3 regions of the Rothia sp. LK2588 genome follow, and region 1 is predicted to be linked to each of the others. Evidence: riboswitches for the same ligand, from Rfam matches in the RefSeq annotation. Region 1 holds a riboswitch; each other region holds the start of a gene.

Region 1 (2,260 bases):
TGACGATTTCTGAGCCGCGGGCTGCCAGGAGGATGCCGTGGCGGAAGTACCCGTTGGAGACGGTGAGGTGTTCGATGGGTTTCTCTCCCCGATGTACGGGGCCGATGAGGGGTAGGTCGTCGGGGGTGCCGGGGCGTGCCCGGGAGATGACTTCGTAGAGTTCGAGTTCGGTGATGGCTGGGATGAGGTCGTGGGCGTCGCGAAGCAGCTGGTAGACCCCGCCGGCGTTGATGCCGGGAAGGCGGTCTTCGCGGGAGGTGGCACCGATGACGAGGGTGTTGTCTTCGCGGGGCACGATGTAAACGGGGTTGCCGCGGACGACCCCGCGGACGGTGGAGGTGAGGAAGGGGCGTTGGTTCTCGGGTATGCGTAGGCGTAGTACGTCCCCGTAGACGGGTCTCAGCGGCAACGTGGAGACCTCGGGGATGCCGTGGAGGTCTGTGGCGCCGAGCCCGTTGGCGATGATGATGTGTTCGGCGGTGGTGGTGCCGGGGTTCCCCGTTTGGTCTCGCCAGGTGACGGCGCGCGCGGTGGGGTGCGGGGCGTCCGCGATCAGGACGCCGGTTGCGGTGACGGGGTGGATCTCGCCGGTGAGGTGGTTGGCGAGGGCGCTGGCGAACCAGCGGGGGTTGATTTGGTGGTCGCCGGTGATTTGGATGGCGCCGGTGAGCCGTGGGGAGAGTACCGGTTCGGTGGTGCGTGCGGCGCGGATGCTGATGGGTGTGGTTTCGAGGCCGAGTTCGCGTTGGTAGTCGGCGAGTTCGGTGAGTGCTTGTTTGTCTGCGGTGTCGTAAGAGCAGACGAGGGTGGGTGTGTCGCGGAGTCCGACGTTCTCCCCTGTGGTGTGTTGGACGTCGGCGGCCAGTTCTGCGTAGAGTTCGGCGGCGCGTTTCATGAGGGGTACGAGGGGTTCTTGGCGGAACTGCACTTCGGAGGCGGGCGCGAGCATGCCGGCGGCGGCGCGGGTGGCTTCGCTGGCGGGTGCGGGGTCGAGTAGTGTGACGGTGCGTCCGGCCCGTTGAAGGCGGAAGGCTGTGGTGAGGCCGATGATGCCGGCGCCGATGATGAGGATGTCGGTGTGCTCTGGTGGGGTGTTGGGCGCGGGTGTAGATTGGTGGATAGCGGCGTCGCTATCGGCTGGGTTGTAGAGGGTAGCGCCCATGGGCAACACTTCCTTTCGGCGGCATGATCCGCATCAAGTTCGACGGTCGGCTTTTCGCCCTCTCAGCCCGCTATGGGGCTCCCGTAGGTTCTCTTCACTATAAACCCGCCCGATCACTGATGGAAAGATTGTAGGGTCTTCGATGACTGAACATGACACGTTGAATGATGGGACTCCCCTAGGTACTGACCGTGCTGGGCAGGAGCCCGCGGTGAGCGGTGGCGTTATGCCCGGTGGTGGTGTGGGCCGGGGGCGTGGGCAGCGGGTGGAGTTGTTGAATGCCGCGCGCCTGTACCTCTGCACGGATTCCCGCGCCGATCGTGGGGACCTTGAGGAGTTTTTGGATGCCGCGTACGCCGGCGGTGTCGACATTATCCAGTTGCGGGATAAGAAGATTTCGGCTGCGGAGGAGATCGCCGCGTTGCTGATCTTGAAGCGGGTGGCTGCCCGTCACGGCAAGCTGTTTGCCGTCAATGACCGCGCCGATATCGCTGCGCTGGTCGGCGCCGACGTCTTCCATGTGGGCCAGGACGATCTCTCCCCCGCCCAGGCGCGCGAACTTTTGGGCCCGGACGTGATCATTGGCCGCTCGACGCATGCCCCCGGGCAGGCCGATGAGGCGATCGATAACCCCGAGGTAGACTACTTCGCCTGCGGGCCCGTGTGGGAGACCCCCACCAAGCCCGGGCGCGCTGCGGCGGGTTTGGGTTACCTGCGCTATGTGGCGGACAAGAAACCCGCCAAACCGTGGTTCGCGATCGGAGGGGTCAACCCCGAGACCTGCCCGCAGGTGCTGGACGCCGGGGCGCACCGGATCGTGGTGGTCCGCGCGATCACCGAGGCGACGGAGTCCCGCCAGGCGGCACAGCGGTTGGTCGCGGCGTTGGCTGGCTAAGCGTTGGGCCCGTCTTCCCCGGGGCGAGGCCGATTTGACCTGTTTGCCTAAAATTGCCCTGTGCAGAATCTTCTCTTCCCCTCCGATCCGACCTCGGCCGCCGATTCCTCCTGTGAGGCGGTCCTCTTTCGCGACCTGAAATGGGTCGACCGCTCCCCCACGGTCGTCATCGAACCGCTACTGAACGGTCAGCCCACCGGGCA
Region 2 (2,260 bases), 340 kb from region 1:
CATCGAGGGTCGCGTTGACGAGAGCGGGAATGAACCCTTCCGTTCCAAATCGGTGGAGGGAATGCCCGGTGAGTGACCACAGCCTTTCGGTGTGCGGCCCGGCGGGGGCTACCACGGCCTGCGGCGCCGGGACATCGCGGAACACGCGCGGGCGCTGATCCGAGAACTCCGCCTGACGCCGCAGGCGGTGAAAATGATCGATGGGTCCGTTGCCCGAACCCACCTGCAACGCCTCGCCGTTCTCTAGGGCCTCGCGCACCCAGGCGGTCGCCCAGGCCACCGCGTCTTGGGCGGAGTAACCCGCACCCAGACGCGTCGCAATGGCGGAGGAGAGCGAGCATCCGGTGCCGTGCGCTGCGGTCGTGTGTACCACTGGTGAAGGGGCCTGTGCTCGAATACCCGTGGCATCGACCAACAGGTTGTCGCGGTCGTCCTCGCCACTGAGGTGCCCGCCCTTGGCCACCACCTGCACCCCGGTGAACGCCGCCAAGCGCTGAGCCTGCGCCACCATCTCATCACGGGTCCCCGCCTGCTCCTCTTGCACCAGCTGGGCCAGCTCGATCAGGTTCGGCGTGATGATGGTGGCGCGGCGCAACAGCTCGCCTGAGATAGACTCGGCCAGCGCGTGGCCCGAGGAGGCGACCATCACCGGGTCGACGACCACCGGGATCTGTTCGGGGAGTTCGTCGAGCCAGTCGATGACGGCCTGCGTCGAGGGTGCGTCTGCGATCATGCCGATCTTGACCGCGTCGATGACCACGTCGTTGCTGACAGCGCGCAACTGGGCGGTGAGAAACTCGGGGTCGGGGGTGTGAATCTCTTGCACCCCGCGCGTGTTTTGAACCACCAGCGAGGTCACCACCCCCATGCCGTACCCGCCGGCGGCCGCAATCGATTTGAGGTCTGCGTGCAAACCTGCACCGCCGGTAGGGTCTGTGCCCGCGATCGATAAAACGCGAGCGACCGCGGGCCGAGAACCCTCGGCGTGCGCGGTCGTTGAAGAAGTATGCAGATATGACTGAGCCATGTCACAATCCCTTCGCTAGTTCTAACTAGATCAGGTTCGACGGGTGTTATCTCAGCTCCCCACGGTAGGGAGCACCCCGTGTGTCACAGCTCATGATAGCAGAGAGCTATCGCCCTAGTCGTTGGTGTGATCCCAACCGGCAGCCCAGAGGGCGGCGCCGACGATGCCGGCATTGTTACGCAGGGTCGCCATTACGATCGGGGTGCGAACGTCATCTTCGAAGTAGGGCAGGAACTTCTGCGGGTTTTTCGAGATACCCCCGCCGATCACGAAGAGATCGGGGGAGAAGAGCATCTCCACGTGGGTGAAGTAGCGCTGCAGGCGCTTGCCGTACTTCTTCCACGAGAGGTCCTCGCGCTCGCGGGCGCGGGCGGAGGCGCGCGACTCGGCGTCGTGACCGTCGATCTCCAGGTGACCGAGTTCGGTGTTGGGGATCAGATTTCCCTCGTTGATCAGTGCGGAACCGATGCCGGTGCCCAAGGTGATGACCGCGATGAGGCCGCCGTGGTCGCGTCCTACACCGTAGTGAGCCTCGGCCAAACCGGCGGCGTCGGCGTCGTTGAGGGCATGCACGCGGCGGCCGCCCAGCGCGGCAGACATGATGCCTTCCAGGTCAGCGCCCACCCACGATTCGTCCACGTTGGCCGCCGAGAGGGTGATGCCGTTCTTCACCACGGCGGGAAAGTCGATGCCGATCGATGAATCCGGTGCCGGGGCGAGCTCGCGCGATTGCAGCTCTTCGACGATCTGGACGACCACCTCGGCGCAGGCCTCGGGAGTAGCCGGCGAGGGGGTGGGGATGCGGAAGCGTTCGGAGACCAGGTTGCCGGTGCGGATGTCGACGACACCGCCCTTCATGCCGGTGCCGCCTATATCGATGCCGATCGCCAGGTCCTCGGGGTTCGGCTTGAAAACTTCGGTCTGACCTTCAACGGTTTCTACAATGGTGTTGCTCATAGCTTCTTTCTGAGGGCGGCCGCCAGCAGGCGGCGAGTGAATGATAATGGTTAGGAGATCGTGGGCAGGGTCAAGATGTCGGCCCCGTCCTCGGTGACCACGAGGGTGTGTTCGAACTGGGCGGTGCGCTTACGATCGCGGGTGACCACGGTCCAGTCGTCCTCCCACATGTCCCACTCGATTGTTCCGAGGGTGAGCATGGGTTCGATCGTGAAGATCATTCCCACCTTCATCTCGGTGGAGTACGCGGGCGCGGTGTCGTAGTGCGGAATGATC
Region 3 (2,260 bases), on a different contig from region 1:
GCCAGCGCCGCGATGAGGACGCCGGCGATCGTCAACCCCGCCGAGAGCGTGGCGGAGGCGTGGTCGGTGTCGCCGAAACTCTTCGAGGTGAGGTACACCGTGAACACGAAGGTGGTCATGATGGCGTTGAAGGCCGCCGATCCCATGTCCCATAGCGCCCAGGCCGTGATCGTCGAGCGTTTCGCCGGGTGCGGGGTGGAGCCGGAGTCACGGGCAGAGCTTGGTTCTCGGCTCGTGGCGGAGACGCGGTGAGCCTCCGGGGTGGGGCGGCCGTGCGGGCGGGAAGAGGAGCGCGGTGAACTCATAGGTTTAAGCCTAACGGTCTCCGGGCGCTCGCGGCCGTGCGGCACCCGATGTGGCGGGCGGGCACGAAAAAGCTCCCGCCCCGTGAGGGAGCGGGAGCTTGATCGGTGCGGGGAGAAGAATTAGATCTCCTTCTGACCGCCGCGAGCCTTGTTCTTCGCCTGAGCCTTTGCTGCGGCACGAGCCACGAAGACCTTGATCAGGGTGCCGGTCATACCGGAGATAGCAGCCCAGATCAGGATGTCGCGCCAGCGCTCATCGTCTTCGGGGTTGTTCTGCGGGGGCTCGTTGCCGGTGACCTTGCGCCAGGTAGCGGTCAAAATCTTGTTAGCCAGAGCCACGCCGCCCAGCGATGCTGCGGAGCTGACGATCTGAATCGGGTTCATATGAAAACGTCCTTTGGTTCGGTTTTTGAAAGGATACGAGTCTCAGAATATCCCCAACCGCTCTCTCAATCCATCCACACGCCGCACCGGCATGACACCGCCGGGTCTCACGGCGTAGACTAAACACCACACGTTTTGAATTTGATACGTGAGAAACGACAGGGGAGCACCGCCCGGTGCTGAGAGTGCGTACGCAGACCCTCGAACCTGATCCGGTTAGTACCGGTGGAGGAAGTCGAGTTCTCCAAGTCCACGGTTGTCCGTGGCCCCCTTCCATGCTCACTGGAAGGCAGATCAGTTTCATGGCCTCAAGCCACCAGTCATCGCGCACCGTCGGCGCTCGCATCGACGCCGCGGACTTCGGCTGGCACCATCCCACCCGCGAACACCCCTCTGTGCACGATCTGAACTTCACCATCGCTCCCGGCGAGAAAGTGCTGTTGCTGGGCGGCTCGGGTGCGGGTAAGTCGACGGTGTTACACGCTATGGGCGGATTGATGCACGACGAAGACGGCCAGTCTCAGCTGGGTCAAATGAGCCTCAACGGTCAGCCCTCGCACGAGACGCGCGGCGTGTCGGGCCTGATGCAGCAAGATCCCGAATCATCGGTGGTGCTGGCCCGGGTCGGTGATGACGTCGCGTTCGGCCCCGAAAACCTGGCGGTGCCCCGCGACGAGATCTGGACGCGCGTGGTGGCGTCCCTGCGCGCGGTCGGCTTGGATGACCTGGCGCTGAATCACCCCACCCACGCGCTTTCCGGCGGGCAGAAACAGCGGCTCGGGCTGGCCGGGATCCTGGCCATGCACCCCGGCGCGCTGCTGCTCGACGAACCCACCGCCAACCTTGACCCCGCCGGCGTGACCGAGGTGCGCGACGCCGTCTTGGCCGCGCAGGCCGCCACCGGGGCCACCCTGGTGGTCATCGAACACCGCGTGGGCGTGTGGGCCGAGCACATGGACCGGGTGATCGTGCTGGGACCTGAAGGCATCACCCACGACGGTTCCCCCGAAACCGTGTTGGAACAGGCCCGCGAAGAACTCATCGCCGCCGGTGTGTGGCTGCCCGGGTACGTCCCGCAGGTTCCCGAACGCGCCGAGAACCCCGGCGAGGTGCTGTTGACCGCCCGCAACCTGGGCATCACCCGGCAGAACCCCACCCGCGCACAGCTCAAACAACGCGCCCGGTCGTTGGCCGCCGGGGACGAACCGCGGTTACCGCTACCTACCGTGACCAGCGGCATCGACGTGGACGTCCGCGCCGGCGAACACCTGGCCATCCTGGGGGACAACGGTGCGGGGAAGTCGACGCTGGCGCTCACCCTGGCGGGTCTGCTGGCACCGACCGAAGGCACCCTGGAGGCCACCGACACCCTGCGCACTGACCAGCAGGGTGAGTACGCGCCCCGCCTCGGGGCCGACATCTTCTCCTGGAAACCCGCCGACCTAGCCTCCCGAGTGGGGCTGGTCTTTCAGGAACCAGAACAGCAGTTCCTCAAGGCGACCGTGCGGGAAGAACTGGAGTTTGGCCCCCGCCACCTGACCAAGTTGCGCCGTGAACCGCTCGACGAGGCG

What was found. Region 1 has a riboswitch for thiamine pyrophosphate ahead of thiO (glycine oxidase ThiO). Riboswitches for the same ligand answer to the same signal wherever they lie in the genome.
Region 2: another riboswitch for thiamine pyrophosphate. It lies ahead of VVR12_RS03875 (bifunctional hydroxymethylpyrimidine kinase/phosphomethylpyrimidine kinase); the one in region 1 lies ahead of thiO (glycine oxidase ThiO).
Region 3: another riboswitch for thiamine pyrophosphate. It lies ahead of VVR12_RS10135 (ABC transporter ATP-binding protein); the one in region 1 lies ahead of thiO (glycine oxidase ThiO).

What each region holds. Positions count from the first base shown of each region.
Region 1 covers NZ_JAYWLS010000001.1:483,267-485,526, reverse strand. The annotation lists gene thiO (glycine oxidase ThiO) at 1-1,162, opposite strand, end outside; TPP riboswitch at 1,156-1,257, opposite strand; gene thiE (thiamine phosphate synthase) at 1,389-2,057, shown strand; gene VVR12_RS02305 (hypothetical protein) at 2,118-2,260, shown strand, end outside.
Region 2 covers NZ_JAYWLS010000001.1:820,201-822,460, reverse strand. The annotation lists gene VVR12_RS03875 (bifunctional hydroxymethylpyrimidine kinase/phosphomethylpyrimidine kinase) at 1-1,027, opposite strand, end outside; TPP riboswitch at 1,017-1,116, opposite strand; gene ppgK (polyphosphate--glucose phosphotransferase) at 1,142-1,984, opposite strand; gene map (type I methionyl aminopeptidase) at 2,035-2,260, opposite strand, start outside.
Region 3 covers NZ_JAYWLS010000004.1:333,366-335,625, reverse strand. The annotation lists gene VVR12_RS10145 (MFS transporter) at 1-305, opposite strand, end outside; gene VVR12_RS10140 (DUF4235 domain-containing protein) at 426-689, opposite strand; TPP riboswitch at 840-940, shown strand; gene VVR12_RS10135 (ABC transporter ATP-binding protein) at 992-2,260, shown strand, end outside.